DNA from 2 places in the Oceanobacillus sp. CF4.6 genome. Region 1 is predicted to be linked to the other one. Evidence: predicted binding sites of a transcription regulator. Region 1 holds the regulator's gene; the other holds the start of a gene.
What was found. Region 1 encodes Rex, which represses fermentation and respiration genes when NADH is low (regulators of the CRP and FNR family bind a similar motif). Its sites were predicted from a motif close to TTGTGAAATATTTCACAA; they were not measured.

Region 2: nadC (carboxylating nicotinate-nucleotide diphosphorylase) is a predicted target of Rex. The motif match lies at 1,150-1,167, and genes of this name have one in related genera.

Annotation. Positions count from the first base shown of each region.
Region 1 covers NZ_JBIMEX010000004.1:235,866-247,075, forward strand. The annotation lists gene groL (chaperonin GroEL) at 1-787, opposite strand, end outside; gene groES (co-chaperone GroES) at 856-1,140, opposite strand; gene ACHABU_RS09290 (lysostaphin resistance A-like protein) at 1,394-2,098, shown strand; gene ACHABU_RS09295 (YdiK family protein) at 2,102-2,299, shown strand; gene ACHABU_RS09300 (hypothetical protein) at 2,329-3,318, opposite strand; gene ACHABU_RS09305 (redox-sensing transcriptional repressor Rex) at 3,414-4,046, opposite strand; gene ACHABU_RS09310 (ABC-F family ATP-binding cassette domain-containing protein) at 4,201-6,126, shown strand; gene ACHABU_RS09315 (FtsW/RodA/SpoVE family cell cycle protein) at 6,186-7,358, opposite strand; gene tsaD (tRNA (adenosine(37)-N6)-threonylcarbamoyltransferase complex transferase subunit TsaD) at 7,602-8,612, opposite strand; gene rimI (ribosomal protein S18-alanine N-acetyltransferase) at 8,609-9,061, opposite strand; gene tsaB (tRNA (adenosine(37)-N6)-threonylcarbamoyltransferase complex dimerization subunit type 1 TsaB) at 9,051-9,758, opposite strand; gene tsaE (tRNA (adenosine(37)-N6)-threonylcarbamoyltransferase complex ATPase subunit type 1 TsaE) at 9,770-10,219, opposite strand; gene thiL (thiamine-phosphate kinase) at 10,229-11,194, opposite strand.
Region 2 covers NZ_JBIMEX010000011.1:22,542-29,686, reverse strand. The annotation lists gene ACHABU_RS15510 (TAXI family TRAP transporter solute-binding subunit) at 1-242, opposite strand, end outside; gene nadC (carboxylating nicotinate-nucleotide diphosphorylase) at 276-1,121, opposite strand; gene ACHABU_RS15500 (transcription repressor NadR) at 1,439-1,972, shown strand; gene ACHABU_RS15495 (SDR family NAD(P)-dependent oxidoreductase) at 2,134-2,898, opposite strand; gene ACHABU_RS15490 (acyl-CoA dehydrogenase family protein) at 3,137-4,291, shown strand; gene ACHABU_RS15485 (2-hydroxyacid dehydrogenase) at 4,500-5,444, opposite strand; gene ACHABU_RS15480 (ornithine--oxo-acid transaminase) at 5,609-6,808, opposite strand; gene ACHABU_RS15475 (SNF2 helicase associated domain-containing protein) at 7,135-7,145, opposite strand, start outside.

The sequences.
Region 1 (11,210 bases):
TTACAACTAATGTTGCAAGTGCTTCGCCTTCCACATCTTCAGCAATTAATAGAAGTGGTTTACCTTGTTGTACGACTTGCTCAAGTACTGGTAATACTTCTTGGATGTTACCGATTTTCTTGTCTGTAATTAAGATATATGGATCTTCTAAAACTGCTTCCATTTTATCTTGATCCGTAACCATGTATGGAGAAGAGTATCCACGATCAAATTGCATCCCTTCAACAACTTCTAATTCTGTGTTGAAGCCTTTAGATTCCTCAATTGTTATAACACCATCATTACCAACACGTTCCATCGCTTCAGCAATTAGGCTACCAACTTCATCATCAGATGCAGAGATAGATGCAATTTGTGCGATAGACTCTTTGTTTTGAACTGGTTGTGAAATTGCTTTTAACTCTTCAACAGCAGTTGCAACGGCCTTTTCAATACCACGGCGAATACCGACAGGGTTTGCACCAGCTGTAACGTTTTTCAAACCTTCATGGATCATTGCTTGTGCAAGTACAGTTGCTGTAGTAGTACCATCACCAGCTACATCGTTTGTTTTCGATGCAACTTCAGATACAAGTTGTGCTCCCATATTTTCAAAAGCATCTTCAAGCTCGATTTCTTTAGCAATCGTTACACCATCATTTGTAATTAGTGGTGAACCGAATTTTTTATCTAAAACAACGTTACGCCCTTTTGGTCCTAAAGTTACTTTGACAGCGTTTGCTAATGTATCAACACCGCGAAGCATCGAACCACGTGCATCTTCACTAAATTTTATATCTTTAGCCATAAGAAAATTCCTCCTTTGATAAAATCATGATTAATTTATTTAAATAAGTAGTTAATTTTATGTTTTTATTAGCTAACTACAGCTAAAATGTCATTTTCACGAAGAATTAAGTATTCTGCACCTTGGTGTTTTACTTCGGTACCAGCAAATTTAGAGAAAATAATAACGTCACCTTCAGAAACTTCAAGTGCTACTTTTTCTCCATTTTCAGTTACTCGACCAGTTCCTACTGCAACAACGCGACCTTCTTGCGGCTTTTCCTGTGCCGAATCTGGAAGTACGATTCCGCTTGCAGTTGTTTCTTCTTGTTCAACAAGTTCGATAACAACACGATCTCCTAGTGGTTTAATCATGTAGAATGCCTCCTTAATTCCATATCAATTTTTAGTTTATTAGCACTCTAATACATTGAGTGCTAACTCCTACTCATATAATAATTAATCCATCCGAAAAATGCAAGCAAAGTATGTTTTATTTTTCCATATTTTTAATAATATAAATAAAGAAGATGATTTTAAAGTAAGACATACGATTATAATTCATCATCCAAGTTATGTTAGAATGGGTGATATGTAAATGTAGAAAGTAATTAAAGGAGACATTCATTTGGCTAGAAGATACTGGTACGTAATTCTCACTTATATTATTGTTCAATTTTCAGGCATCCTCGGAGCCCCTTTGCTTTTAAACTTATTTCCGATTTCTGCTTTTGATGCTGTTGTTTATTGGACCATCTTTAGCTTTATTGCTGGTCTTGTAGTAATCCTGTTTATAATGAAACCAGATATGCAAATGCAAAGTGCCCGAAATGCTGCCACTACAGGTACCGTCATTCTTTGGTCTGTGCTTGGTATATTTATGGCTTTATTCGCTCAAGGTATTGCAGCTACAATTGAAATGGAAGTGCTTGGTATAGATCCAGGTTCAGCGAACACGCAACAGATTATGGATATTACCCGTGCCGCTCCATTATTTATGCTAATCCCAGCAATTATTGCACCAATACTGGAAGAATTAATTTTTCGTAAAATCATATTCGGTACTTTTTATAAACGAATGAATTTCTTTTTTGCCGGGCTGCTTTCCGCACTTATCTTCGGATTCATCCATGGTGAACCGCAACACATCTTAATTTATGCTTCGATGGGCTTTGTATTCGCATTTCTATATGTAAAAACGAAGCGGATTCTAGTGCCAATTATCGTTCACGCTGGAATGAATACGATGGTTGTTCTTGCACAGTATTCACTGACTCCAGAGGAAATTCAACATCAACTGGACCAATTACAAACAATTTTCATTGGAGGATAATTAATGGGTAAATCATTATTAATCAAAGCATTCATATACACGCTGATGGGTACGACATTTATTTACATTGCAATTCAAAGTAAAGGGGAAACGCTTTGGAATCCGGTTACGCTTATCTTCGCTGCAGTTGCAGCCATGGATTTCTGGGTAGTCTTTAAACTGCTGACACAATATTTTAAGTCCAAAAATAAAAAGGAGTAGAATGATAATATTCTGCTCCTTTTACTTATTCACTGTATATCTTTTAGCATATCGATCCACGCTTTTTTGTTATCTATCTTTTTTTCCAATGTCGTATACCGTAAAGCAAACAAGTCATTTTCTTTTATGAATACCCTCACAACCTCTTCCTGATCGAACAGTACCTCATCATCAGTTAAAGCGAATTCAATTATCCCTTCCTCTGATGATTGTTCTAATCTGTTGAATTCTAAGCTACCTGTACTCACTTCGGTAAGATTGTTCTCCATTTCAGAAAGGAAATTTTCTATGCCTATGTGATGATTTCCATCTTGATAATAATGAATGGTTAATAATTCCGTTAAATTACTGAAGTCCTCATTAGATGGCAGATACTCTGCAATCGCTTCGCCTTCTGCTTCCTGATAGTTCCCGAGCGTCCACCCACCATCATCAAATGGAGTTTTCAGATTGGTAATGTAATCCGTATATTCCCCTTCCATCGTTACTTCTTCAGATAAGACATCTTCATCAAGTGTAATTACTTCTTCGACTTCTGTCTGATAGATTTTCCAATTCCCATTTTCATTTTTTAATACATGTATCCCTGAAGTTTTATTGTTTTGAAATTCGGATCCTTCCATCTTTATCGTTGTCTGGGTAAAAGAAACCCTTGCCTCTTCTTCCGTCTTTTCTTCTACAGAAAGACCGGAAAGCTCCATATCCAATTGATAAGGAGATAATTGTTTCATTGTATCTACAGTTTGATCATATACAGGTGACTCACTATGTACCGTATTCTTATATTCATTTTGGTTTCCATTTGTAAGTGCATTTACATTATTCTCAATCACTGTAAATAATACCTCGTCTTCAGGGAGATTTTCCTGCAAATCTTCTTCCGTATCTTCCTCCATCTCTGCACGAACGGATTTATCAGACGATTCTTGTATACTTTCATCTTCTGAACATGCTGAAAAGACGAATGAAATAAAAATAAATAAAATAGTGGATATACCAAAGCGCCCCAATTTCTTCATAAAAAATTCTCCCATCTTTCATTAGATAATTAGATATACTCCAATTTGCAAAAAAATAAAGCCATCGAAATAATTACATTTCAATAGCATTATTATTATTTATCAAGTGAATAGTGTTTCAGAAAATATACGAGTGCCTGCAATTCGACAGCCAGATCAATATGATGTACGCGAATCCTTTTAGGGACGGTTATCCTCGCAGGTGTAAAGTTAAGGATTCCAGTTATCCCCTTTTCTACCAGTTTATTGGCAATTGAATCCGCTTCAATAGCTGGTATGGTTAAGATAGCAACTTTAATATGATTCAATTTTTCATCGAGATCGTCGACATGATAAACGGGTATCCCACCAATATCGGTACCTACTTTTTCACGGTCAGCATCGAATGCCATTGTAATGCGGATGTTATTATTTTTCATGAAATTATAATTTAGGAATGCTGTACCAAGGTTACCTACACCAATTAAAGCCACTTCTGTAACTTCGTTTTGGTCCAATGTACTTCTAAAAAAACCTAGTAAGTACTCGACATTGTAACCATAACCCTTTTTGCCTAGTGCACCGAAATAAGAGAAGTCTCTTCTAATTGTAGCAGAATCAACTTTTACTGCTTCACTTAATTCTTTGGATGAAACTCTTTTTTTACCTTGCTGATTTAAGTTATTCAGAAAACGATAGTATAGTGGCAAGCGCTTTGCAGTAGCTTGTGGAATTTTATTTTGGTCCATTAAACGTTCCTCTTTTCGATCCTATAGTAAATGATATAAACGTATCCTATTCCATTTTAACAGAAATCCAGAAAGAAGTCGTGATATTTTTCACAACCTGAGTTGCTTACTTAATTAACTATAAGATACACTATGAAGGATGGGGTGAATATTTATGATATTAATGCAATTAAACGGCCTTTCAAAATCCTTCGGTGCTGAAGAAATTTTATCAAATATTAAACTAGAAATAAAAGATAATGATCGTGTCGCCATTGTAGGAAGAAACGGTGCCGGGAAATCGACATTGCTAAAGATTATGGCTGGTGAATTATCCTATGATGAGGGAGATTTCTTTAAACCTAAAGACCTTACATTCGGCTATCTCTCCCAGCATATGACACTGGAGTCAGGTAAAACCATTTGGGATGAAATGATGGAGGTATTCTCGCATCTAAGGCTTCAGGAAAGCAAGCTTCATTCGTTGGAAAAGGACATGGAAAATGCTTCTAATTTAGCGGGGGAAGACTATGAAAAGTTACTTCAGGATTATGATAAACTTCAGCTGGCTTATCAAACTGGCGGAGGGTACACGTATGAATCAGACATAAAGACTGTTCTGACAGGGTTGAATTTCTTTGATTATGATTTCAATACACCAATCATGGAGCTAAGCGGTGGCCAAAAGACACGACTGGCATTGGGGAAACTCTTACTGCAAAAACCGCAACTGTTGATTTTGGATGAGCCAACGAACCACCTGGATATCGATACGCTTTCCTGGCTGGAAAATTATTTAGTTAACTATCCTGGTGCCATTGTCATCGTTTCGCATGATCGCTATTTTCTAGACAAGACGGTTTCCATTGTTTATGAAATTGCACGGCACAAAACGAGTAAATATCATGGAAGCTATAGTAAGTATTTGGAGAAAAAGGCTTTAAATTACGAACAGGAATTAAAGGAATTTGAAAAGCAGCAAACAGAAATAAAGAAATTGGAGGACTTCGTACAACGAAATATTGTCCGAGCTTCTACTACAAAAAGAGCGCAAAGCCGGAGAAAGCAGCTCGAAAAAATGGATCGACTTGACCGTCCACCTGGAGATGAATCTTCGGCATCCTTTTCCTTTCAGATTGAAAAAAGAAGCGGAAATGACGTTTTAAATATAGATCAACTGCGTCTAAGTTATGAAAATGAACAGGAACCTATTTTCTCCGATATTAAATTACATGTAAATCGTGGCGAACGCATCGCACTCGTAGGTCCAAATGGAGTTGGTAAGACAACTTTATTAAAAGCTATATTAGGTAACCTAAAGTCTGATCGTGGGTCGATCCAAATCGGCACCAATGTCCAAATTGGTTATTATGATCAGGAACAAGCAGAGCTTGACTCATCAAAAAGCCTTCTACAGGAATTATGGGATGATTACCCTACAATTAATGAAAAAGATATTCGAACCATTCTCGGGAATTTTCTATTTTCTGGTGAAGATGTCCTTAAACCGGTTCACACATTAAGTGGTGGAGAAAAGGCCCGACTTGCTCTCGCAAAATTAAAAATGCAAAAAGCGAATCTGCTTATTTTGGATGAACCAACAAACCATTTGGATATTGATAGCAAAGAGGTTCTTGAAGCTGCTCTTAATGATTTTCCCGGAACCATTATATTCGTCTCGCATGATCGCTATTTCATCAATAAAATTGCCGATCAGGTTGCTGAAATGCAACGAAACGGCATTTCAATGTATCTTGGAGACTATGACTACTACTTGGAAAAAAAGGAAGAAGAAGCAGAATTAAAACGACTTCAGCAGGAAAAGGAAATTGGGCCAGCAGCCGAAAATAAAAAGCTGAGTTTTAAAGAAGGAAAGCAACAGCAAAGTGAAAAACGGAAAACAGAGCGTCGGATTGCTGACCTTGAGGAAATGATTGAGCGTTTGGAATTGGAAATTTCCGAAATGGAAGAGGAAATGACAAAACCTGAAATATATCAGGACCATGAAAAATCATTGGAACTTACCCAGAAAGTAAGCAGCACAAAACAAGAAGCTGAGCATTTAATGGAAGAATGGACTTCTCTTCAAGAGAACCTCTAAAACGATGAAACAGTTAAAAATAGAAAAACAGCAGTATCTTAAATGATACTGCTGTTTTTCTATTTAAATAAATAATCGTTTTGAATGGTGTTCTCTACTGCCACCCGATACACAATACCTAACCCGATCATTGTGGATAAGATGGAACTCCCTCCATAGCTGATTAATAACAATGGAATCCCGGTAATCGGCATAACCCCCAAGGTCATTCCAATATTTTGAAAAACGTGGATTAATAGAAGACTCAAAAATCCAAAACAAAAATACGTACCAAATGACGAATACTTAAATATGCTCAGCCCTAATGTGACAAGCTTATACAAAAGCATAAAGTACAAAAATATAACAATGGCACTTCCAATGAAGCCGAAGCTCTCCCCAATTACAGAGAATATAAAATCCGTATGTGCCTCGGGGTAATTAACTTCAAGACTTCCCATTCCTTTGCCAAATAACTGTCCAGAACCCAGTGCCATATATGCGCGGTCAAAATGGTATGTTGCGTCACTGGACTGTTGCGTTGGATCAAACCAAGTCAGAATACGATTAACCTGGTATTGACGAATTCCGAGAACTTCCTGTGCCAGTACTGGAAATTTTATAACAAAACCAATCACTGCAGCAGACACCGTAGAAATGACAACGATTAAGCTCGTAATTATTTTCCAGTTAATGCCGGATAATATAATCATCATACCCGCAATGAACAGATATACCATTGCTGTTCCAAAGTCGGGTTGCAGCAGAATCAAGGATACAGGTACAGCAGTAAGAATAAGTATTTTAACTAATAAATAGGCATCACTTTTAAGGTTGCTTACTTCAAACTTTGATTTATGCTTACTGATCACAGCAGCCATAAATAAAATAGTCGTTATTTTAGTAAACTCTGCTGGTTGCAATGACAATCCCGGCAAAGTAAACCAGCTTTTTGCCCCATTGATAGTCCTTGCTATTGATTCAGGACTTATCAACAATACGATAAGTACCAAAATGCTCGTTCCATATATATACACACTTGCTTTATAGAGTTGTTCCAAGTCAAGAAATTGGATAGCTGCTACGATAAAAGCTCCAGCAGTGAACCATAAAATCTGCTTTAGAACAAAGTTTTCACCTTCATACTGTTCCAGCTGCTGTGCATTAAAAATGGCAAGCAAACTAACACAGACGAACAAAGTAAATAAAAATATTAAATCCGTTTGCATATAATACGATTGTTTTTTATTCATTACAGCATCACCCAAATTTCTTTCCTGTTCATTCCATTGCTTTTTTACAGATACGTCGTGGATAAATCAGAGATATCCACAGCCTTTTCATCAATTAATTAGCTATACTTAAGGTTATTAACAAACTTATACACATTATCCACAGGGTTACATCATTTTATCAACAACTTTTACCCACAATGAAAATCTATATTTTACAGTTATCCTAGTAAAATATCCACACCCCTGTGTATAACCTGTGGATTACTTTAATAGTAACGATGCATTTGCATTCAGATCTAGCCCTGAACGTCTTCCTTGGTCATAGGCAATTGTTCCAGCAGCAGCGATCATGGCAGCATTATCTGTACAGAGCTTGAAATCTGGAATTAGTAAGGGTATTTCTGTTTTACTAAATGCGAAATTCAATTCTTCTCTTAAGCCTTTATTTGCTGCCACTCCACCAGCTACGATCACCTGTTTCACATTATATTCTTTCGCAGCTTTTACTGTTTTGGCAGTTAAGACTTCTACAACACTAGCCTGGAAGCTTGCAGCGATATCTTCATTTTTCAGCGTCTCTCCACGTTGCTTCGCATTGTGAATTTTATTAATCACAGCTGATTTTAATCCACTGAAACTAAAGTCATAACTGTCGTTTTCAAGCCAAGCTCTTGGGAATTCAATTGTTTCTTTCCCAATTGCAGCCAATCGGTCAATATGCGGGCCGCCCGGATAAGGTAAATGAAGCATTCTGGCTACTTTATCATAAGCTTCTCCAGCTGCATCATCACGCGTTTCTCCAATTAGCTCATATAATCCATGTTCTTTCATTAAAACCAACTCCGTATGCCCACCTGACACAATCAGAGCCAACAACGGAAACTGAAATTCCTTTTCCAATCGATTGGCATAAATATGGCCAGCAATATGATGCACGCCCACTAAAGGCTTCTGTTTGGCAAATGCAAGTGCTTTGGCTGCATTTACGCCTACAAGTAATGCTCCAACAAGACCAGGTCCTTCTGTCACTGCAATCGCGTCAATTTCATCCCATGTCACCTGTGCGTCCTGAAAAGCTTCTTCAAGTATAAGCGTAATTTGCTCCACATGATGTCTGGATGCAATTTCAGGTACTACCCCGCCAAATCGTTTATGACTTTCAATTTGGGAAGCTACAACATTTGTAATAATCTCTGTTCCATTTTTTACAATGGCTACAGCAGTTTCATCACAGCTTGTTTCTATTCCTAATATTAATCTATTTGTTTTCATATTAAATTCACCCACATAACGATAGCATCTTCCCCATTGTCTGTATAGTAATTTTTGCGAATTCCACCCGCTACAAGACCAAACTTTTTATACAACCCCTGAGCAGGACTATTGGACTCCCGAACTTCCAGAGAAAGCCGTTTTACTCCCATTTTCACTGCGTACTGTACGGTATAGCCAAAAAGCTTTTCACCAAGTTTATTCCCACGGTAATCTGGCAGGATAGCTACATTCGTAATTTGAGCATCATCAATCACAATCCAAATTCCTATATAACCAACAATCTTATCATCCAGCTCCATAACAAAATAATGCGCATGCTTATTATCAATCAATTCCTGATAGAAAATATCTGTTGTCCATGGAGTCCGAAATGATACACGTTCCACATCCAATACTTGATTTACATCGAAAACTAACATCTTCCTTATCGTAACTTTAGCCATGATTTTTATTTCCCTTTTGTTGTCTCAACCAATTTGATTCTGCTTCAGCCAGACGCAAGTAGTTAGGTGTTAACGTATGTGTGGAATCCGCTTCTTTGGTTATACCAGCCAATCCTAAATGACCTGCTTGAGGTATATGGTATGGACCTTCAGGTATAACGGCAAGTTCTCCAAGGGATTGCTGAATTCCTTCTTTATAAATAGAAATGTCAGGACTTAAAAAAAGAACACTTTTCTTTTTTATCCCAAGCTCTTTCAACACATCATCCATTAATAGATTCTTTTCTTCCAGGACGTTCACAAGTTTATGATCGATCCACTGATATAAACCTGTAAATACAAGCCCTCTTCGTGCATCAAAAAAAGGACAGATATAATCACTAAAGAACCGTCCCTGATAAGCGAGTACTTCCAGGCTCGATACACCTACGACCGGGATATTTAATGCCCATGCCATTGTTTTAGCTGTTGAGATGCCAATTCGTACTCCTGTATAAGACCCAGGCCCTTTTGCAACCACAATTCTATCCAGTTGGTCAGGTTTTAGGGCCACCTCATTCATCAAATTTTCAATTGCAGGCATTAATCTTACGGAATGATTTTTTGTGAGATTTGTCATTACTTCTCCAACGATCTGGTCATCTTTCAGTATAGACACACCAAGTACCTGATTCGAAGTATCTATTGCAAGTATATTCATTCAAATTGCTCCTAACTCATCAATTCATTTACAACCCATTTAAAGTGAGTACCAGTTGGTGTAAATTCCAGTTCTCTCTTATGTTCATCAATATAGCTGATTTTAATATTTAAACGTTCATCGGGTAAAAACTCCTCAATAAACTGTGCCCATTCTACAACACTAATGCCATTTCCATCGAAATACTCATCAAAACCGATATCTTCTTCAGAATTCTCAAGCCTGTAAACATCCATATGATATAAAGGAAGCTCACCCTCATATTCTTTTATGATCGTAAAAGTAGGACTGCTTATATTTCGTTTCACACCGAGTCCCCTTGCCAGTCCTTTTGTAAATGTTGTTTTACCAGAGCCTAATTCACCCTCTAGTGTAATCACGTCACCAGGCTTAAGCAACAAGGCAAGTTCTCCTGCTAGTGAAGTTGTTTCCCGCTCTGTATTTGTCTTTATTTTCGTCATTTAATCCACCTACTTTAAGTGTGTGTAACCTTTTTTCTCTAAAATGATATCCTTGTTATGATTTTGTTTCAAAAATACACGACCAACAGGATCTGCTGCAGAAACATAACCAATTTCAGAAACCATTGTATTCGTCAGTTCTGCAATTCGCTTTACTTCATTCCATTCTTCTTTTGATACGGTGCCCATCAATTCAAAATCTTCTCCACCGTATAATTTCCATTTATACTGCAAATCTAATGAGAATTGATTAAAATTAGTACTGGTAGGAAGTAATTCATCTACTAATGTTATTGTAACACGCGAAGCTTCAGCAATCTCATTGGCTTCACTTGCAATTCCATCACTGATATCATTTAATGCTAATCTAGTTATGTTATTTAATTTGCTTGAGAACTCAACGCGAGGCGATGGCATGCGATGTTTATTTACAAAATAAGCAGGTTCAATGTAATTATCGCGATTTGTCAATACATGAAATCCTGCCTGTGAATCACCTAATGTCCCAGTAACAAAAACGATATCGCCTTGAATAGAATCGCTTCTGAAACGTGATTTATCCTTCATTGTATACCCCATCACTGTGATGGAAATAGATAGTTCTTTACCTGAAACTGTATCTCCACCGATTAAATCCATTTTATATTGCTCTGCTAATTGTTTCATCCCATCAAAGATTTGAACAAGTTCCTCCTGCTCCCATTCTTTAGGAATTACAATGGAAACAAGATAAAAAGCAGGTACAGCTCCCATCGCAGCCAAATCGCTAATATTGGCTGCAAGTGCTCGATATCCAACATGAAAAGAATTCATTGTTTCTTTAGAAAAATGGACATTTTCTACAAACGTATCTACTGCTGTAACAATATCCATTGAAGTTCTGAAAACCGCCGCATCATCACCTATACCTTTGATTAACGATGACTGACTATACGTTTTCTGTTTTATTGAGTCTATAAAGGAAAATTCATCCATCAATTATCACCATTCT
Region 2 (7,145 bases), on a different contig from region 1:
GGTGGGTTTTCCACAATGCTGCCCGGCTCCACTGTAACAATAGCACCATCGTTTTCCCGGCGGATGGATTCAGCAATCCCCTCTGCAAATACAGACCAGGCTCCACCAGTACGTCCACCAATGATCGTTGTTTCGATGGAATCCTTTGAACCGTTCGTATTTGAAACAGATTCACTTCCGCAAGCTGCCAAGAAAACAATTCCGAGCATGATAGCTATAGCCATGTATCTATTTTTATTCACGAATTTCTCCCCCCTACTCATTACTGCGATAAGTTACTTTTTCTTTCCCTCTTGAACTTGCAAACTAATATCTAATGCCTTCACCGAATGCGTTAATGCTCCTAATGAAATATAATGAACACCGGTATTTGCATAAGTTGCTAGTTTTTCCATCATAATCCCACCTGAAGCTTCCGTGACAATGGTGCTTGGGACCATTGCTGCAAATTCCTTAACTTCTTCTGGACTGCGATTATCGAACATAATAACGTCTGCGCCTGCAGCTATCGCTTCCATTACTTCTTCCTTGTTTTCCGTTTCGACTTCGATTTTTACCATATGACCAACTGCTGCTCGTGCTTTTTCAACTGCTTTCGTTATTGATCCACAATATGAAATATGATTATCCTTAATCATCACACCGTCATATAATCCATTGCGATGATTTTTTCCTCCACCAGTGATGACCGCATATTTATCCAGCATGCGCAAACCTGGCATTGTTTTTCTAGTATCACAAAGATGTATCGTTGAATCATTCAATGTTTCGATTGCTTGATTCGTCATCGTTGCAATTCCACTCATTCGTTGTAGCAAATTTAAGATGACCCGTTCTCCCGTTAACAAATGGCGAACAGGGCCATATACTTCTGCAATGGTATCGAGCGGTTGAACCTTCTCACCGTCTTTAAAATGAAGCTTGATTTCCATTTGTGGTTCGATCAGATGGTATGCTTCTTTTATAATGGCTAAGCCGGATAATGTCCCTGTCTCTTTGGCGATGAATACCCCTTTTCCTGTTTGAGTTTCCGGAAAAATCGCCTCGCTCGTTATATCCTGATCACCGATATCTTCTAATAAAAAAGACTCGAGTGCTTTGCGCAGTTTTAATATGTTCATGTTTATTTCTCCTTTTATGTAATTGTGATTGTGATGTTTTTCACATTAAGGGTATGAAGGTACGCTTGTTTATTTTTAATCATATAGGCCTTATTTTTTCTATGTATCTAGTGGTAAAGTTAAAGAATTCTAATTTGGTAAGTCACCTGTCTTGACATCTATATTTACATAGAATTAATATATTATCAAGTATTAAATTTCGTATGTAGGGTCCTTTACAAACGGATACCTGCTATCATTGACGTGTTGCGTATTTATGCTATGGTGAAAGCAAAACGATTCGCATCACGTGAAAATTTTATTGAGGTGGTTTCTATATGAAAACGGAGAAGAAAATGTCTTCTGCTAATAGACAGCAACTGATTATAACCAAGCTGAAAGAAGCAAAAAAGCCAATCAGCGGCAGTGATTTCGCCAAAGAAACCAATGTCTCCAGACAGGTGATCGTTCAAGACGTTTCCATTTTAAAAGCAAAAAATGAGCCGATCATCGCAACAAGCCAGGGGTACCTTTATTTAAACGATGATAAAAATGATTCTTTAGAACAGAAGGTAATCGCCTGTAAACATGGTGACGAACAAACGCTGGATGAACTCTATCTCATCGTCGACCATGGCGTTACGATTAAGGATGTTAAGGTTGAGCATGCTGTCTACGGTGATTTGACTGCATCGATTCGGGTCAGCAACCGAAGAGAAGCGGACCAATTCGTCGAGAAAATTCACACAGCTGGTGCCTCCTATTTATCATCCCTAACAGACGGTGTACATCTGCACACCATTGAAGCCGACGCTACCGACAAAATTGAAGCAGCCTGTGCCGACTTAAAAAAAGCCGGCATCCTCATCTAAACCGCCATCCCCAAAAACCGAACAGTGCCTGTCACTCCCCGGAATTTGGTGAAATTTGTCGAATGATAGACAGATTATCCTCTCTTCAAAAAATTCAGTTATATCGAAAAGAGATGAAACCACAGCCATGTGATTTCATCTCTTTTATTTGTGATAATCTATTAATCTGCCTGCATGCCTCCATCAACATTATACAAGGAGCCATTCACGAACGATGCATTATCAGATGCAAGGAACAGTACAACTTGAGCAACTTCATTTGGCGAACCGAAGCGTCCAACTGGTATTCCCTGTTTGATTGCTTCTCCTGAAGTTTCTGGCTCACCTGGTGTAATATTGTTCTGAATATCTGCAAGCATCTGTGTGTCAATCGCTGCTGGTGCAACAGCATTGACACGAATTCCACTCGAAGCTGCTTCAAGTGCAGCAGTTTTTGTTATTCCTGCTACCGCATGCTTGGAAGCAATATATCCAGCCATACCAGCTGAACCAATATATGCTGCATTTGATGCGGTATTAATGATGCTGCCATAGCCTTGGATCTCCATCTGTTTTATTACATGTTTTAGTCCTAGAAATACGCCAGTTACGTTAATACTAAGAATTTGTTCAAATTTTTCTTTTTCCAAATCCTTAATCTGTGTAAATGGTCCATTGATTCCTGCATTGTTGAAGAAAACATCAATTTTTCCAAAGGCTTCCACAGTTTGTCGCACATAGTTTTTAACATCTTCTTCATCTGTTACATTCGCTTTAAGAGTCATAATCTTATTACTATCAGCTTTCAAAGAAGTCTTTGCTTTATCAAGGGCTTCCTGATTAATATCAATCAACACTACTTTTGCGCCATTATTTAAAAAAAGCTGTGCCGTTGCTTGTCCAATACCACCAGCTCCACCAGTGATCAATACTACTTTATCTTCCATTTAAATCTCCTCCTTTTAGTAATTAACTGTCCTTTTGTAACTACCAACAGCATACTGTAAGCGCTGCCTTTTTACAAACATTTCGAAATATTAAACACAATAGTGCCTGTCACTCCCCGATATTTGTCGAATGGTGTTAAGCGATTCCAATTGAAACTATCCTTGTTTAATGAAATAATAAGCGTATAAATCCAACTTTATTGATATGATTAATGAAATCAAACGTAGGAGGTTCCTAATGAAATTAACAGAGTTAGAAATGAAGGAAGAACAAGTAAGCCTTTTAATAAAAACGGTAGAAGCCTTTGCAAGTCGTGCACGGCAGCACGATGAAGATGGCTCATTTCCTTTTGAAAATTTCGAGGACTTAAAAGGAATCGGTTACCCGGCATTAACGGTGCCAAAAGAATATGGTGGCGCTGGAATTTCATTATTGGATATGCTTCAATTTCAGGAAATTATCGGAAAGGCGGATGGTTCAACAGCACTTTCGATTGGATGGCATATGGGAATCATGAAACATCTTGGAGAAAATCAAATCTGGCAGAAGGAAACGTATGAAGCAATTGCCCGTGATGTCGCCCAAACAGGGGCGCTCCTAAATAATGCTGCCTCAGAGCCTGCTGCTGGAAGCCCCACTCGTGGTGGCAAACCGGAAACCTTTGCAAAAGAAGTCAATGATGGATGGGTAATTAATGGTAGAAAAACATTCACCACCCTCTCACCTATTCTTGATTATTTCGTCGTAAGTGCAACTATTGACGGCACTGACCAAGTTGGGAATTTTTTGGTTAAGCGAACGCGAGATGGTGTCAGGGTTGATGAAACATGGGATTCGATTGCAATGAAGGGTACTGGTAGTCATGATCTCGTATTGGAAAATGTAAATGTAAAAAAAGATGATCTCGTAGAACGTTTAACACCTGGTAAAAAGAAGGCTACTGGCTGGTTGCTGCATATACCGGCATGTTATCTCGGAATTGCCAGCGCTGCACAGGAATACGCAATTCAATTTGCTGCCAGCTATTCTCCAAACAGTATTGAAGGCACGATCTCCGATTTACCGAATGTGAAACAAAAGCTCGGTGAGATGGAGCTGAAGATGATGGAGTCCCGGCATTTCCTTTATGGTGTTGCTAGGAAATGGGATGAAAGTGATGCAGCTACTAGAGATGCGATGGGGCCAGAACTCGGCGCAGTTAAATTATCTGTCGTTAATAAAGCGATTGAAGTGATTGATCTAGCAATGCGAATCACCGGTGCCCGCAGTTTGTCAGCTAAAAATCCATTGCAGCGTTACTATCGTGATGTACGCGCAGGACTCCACAACCCACCCATGGATGACATGACAATTATGCAATTAGCCAGCAAATCAATCGCAGAACAAAACTAAACCAAACAGTGCCTGTCACTCCCCGATTTTTGGAGAAATTTGTCGATTTATCAATTCCGCTTATAAGCAGAAAAACAGTTCCGCGATGGTTCTTATTACCTTCGCGGAACTGTTTTTATATTACAATATAATGTTTAATTCCCAACCGGATATCCGTGAATATAATTCGACATAATTCGGGGAGTGACAGGCACTTACTGCCGATTGCTCAGTTTACGAGGTTCTCCAATTCATCGCCAGCTGCAAACCTTTTAAGATTTTCAAACGCTCCTTCACCCATTCGATCAACCGCTTCATAGGTAGCAGCTCCTATATGCGGCGTTGCGATGACATTTGGCAGTGTAGCCAGTTCACTTTTCGTAGGTTCATCTGCAAACACATCAAGGCCCGCAGCACTAATTTGGCCTTTTTTCAATGCTTCGATCAATGCATCTTCATCAACTAATCCACCACGTGATATATTGATAAGAATTGCCGTCGGTTTCATCATACCTAATGTATCTTTATTGATCATTTTGCGGGTTTTTTCATTGTAATTCGTACAAATAACAATCACATCAGAAGTGGATAAAAGCTCATCCAGTTCGACAAAATTAACCTGTAGTTTCTCAGCAGTTTCATAGTCTTTATGATTGCCATAGGTGTTTATTTCCATGTTAAATCCCGATGCACGTCTTGCAAGAGCTTTGCCGATATTACCAAAACCAATGATACCGATACGCTTTTTAAAAATTTCATAGCCTATTGTATTTTCCCAATGGCCAGCTTTCATTTCCTGATTTTTTTGAGTAATATGCCTTGCAGCAGCAATCATAAGACCAAAAGCATGGTCTGCTACAGCTTCTGTATTCTGACCTGGAATATTTGTGACTGGTATCCCTTTTTCTCGCGCATAGAGATGATCAATATTGTCATAGCCCGAACCAAACTTCATAATGTATTTTAAATTTGGTGCTGCATCAATGATTTCTTTATCAATTTTAACAACAGCTACAACTATGACGTCCATATCCGCAACTTCTCTTTTTAATTCCTCCTTCTCAATTCCCTGGTCTGTCAGGATAACCTTTACCTCCCCCAGTGTTCTCATGTCATCTAGAAATTTTGGTTCTGCTTTAATAAATGGATCCCGCAGCATAAATAACATTTTCATATGTATTCCCTATTCCTTCCTCAAATTACCAACAGTTATTTGAATATTATTTTTTCAGTATAGTCTATCGTGAATATGAAAGCAAAAAGCCGAACAGTGCCAGGCACTGTTCGGCTTTCGACATATTGTGACATAAATCGGGAAGTGACAGGCACCGTATACAGTTATTTTGATAAAACTTTCGAGATTTTTTCAATCGCCCAGTCCAGATCTTCCTGTTTGATTACAAGTGGTGGTGCAAAACGAATCGTGTTCTCATGCGTTTCTTTACACAATACACCTTCCTCCAGTAATTGTTCACAATACGAACGAACCGGTTTGTCAAATTCCACACCGATAAACAACCCACGGCCACGAACTTCTTTCAAACCTGGATGATTGATTGCTCGCAATGCTGTTGCAAAATAGTCACCTAATTGAAGTGATTTTTCAACTAAGTTTTCTTCCTCGATAACCTCAATTGCTGCCAAGGATACGGCACACGCCAATGGGTTACCCCCGAATGTTGAACCATGTGACCCTGGTGTGAAGACGTCCATCACTTCTTTATTAGCTGCAATTGCAGATACTGGAAAGATACCGCCACCTAGGGCTTTACCCATCACATAAATATCCGGGACAACATCTTCCCATTCACAGGCAAACATTTTACCGGTACGTGCAAAACCGGTTTGCACTTCATCAGCAATGAATAAAACATTATTTTCAGAACAGATATCACGAACAGCCTTTAAATAACCTTTTGGTGGAATAATGATACCTGCTTCTCCTTGGATTGGCTCCACAATAACTGCTGCAGTATTCGGGGTAATTGCCGCACGGACTGCTTCTGCATTTCCGAATTCAATCTTTTTAATACCTGGCACGAACGGCCCATAATTTTTTGTCGCACTAGGATCATCTGATAAGGATACTGAATTGATGGAACGACCGTGAAAGTTCCCTTTTGCAGCAATAACTTCTGCTTTATTATCTTCCACACCTTTTACTTCATAAGCCCAACGACGAGCAGCTTTAATAGCAGTTTCAACTGCTTCGACCCCTGTGTTCATTGGCAGCACTTTATCTTTTCCAGTTAACTCCGCAACACGTTTTGTCCATGGTCCTAATAATTCATTATGAAATGCACGGGAAGTAAGTGTTACTTTATCCGCCTGGTTTTTTAATGCTTCAATAATCTTAGGATGACGATGACCTTGGTTTAGAGCAGAATAGGCACTTAACATATCCATGTACGTATTCCCTTCTGGATCTTTTACCCATACGCCTTTCGCTTCAGAAATAACAATTGGTAGGGGATGATAGTTATGTGCACCGTAGTGGTCCGTCTGTTCGATAATTTCGTTTGACCTGGAAGTTGTCATAAATGATCCTCCTTAAAAAGTTTACTGATAAGGTGGAGAGATGTTTTAACCTCTCTCCTACTCTTTCTACCCTAGTATACATTTAAGATTAGATGATTCATAGATTTTCAGAAACCGCTTTCAACTACATAAGTCGTGTTAAATAATCTGGTCGATCTGCTTTAGAATCGTTTCGAATATATTCAAGGTTAGTATATGACTACGTCTGTCGCAACTAGAAGTAAACCTGATAAAGTTAAAAGTATTCGAAAAAACAGTGCCTGCCACGGTTCGGTTTTCGACATATTTCGAGCAATTTCGGGGAGTGACAGGCACCTAAATGACACCTAGATGTTTA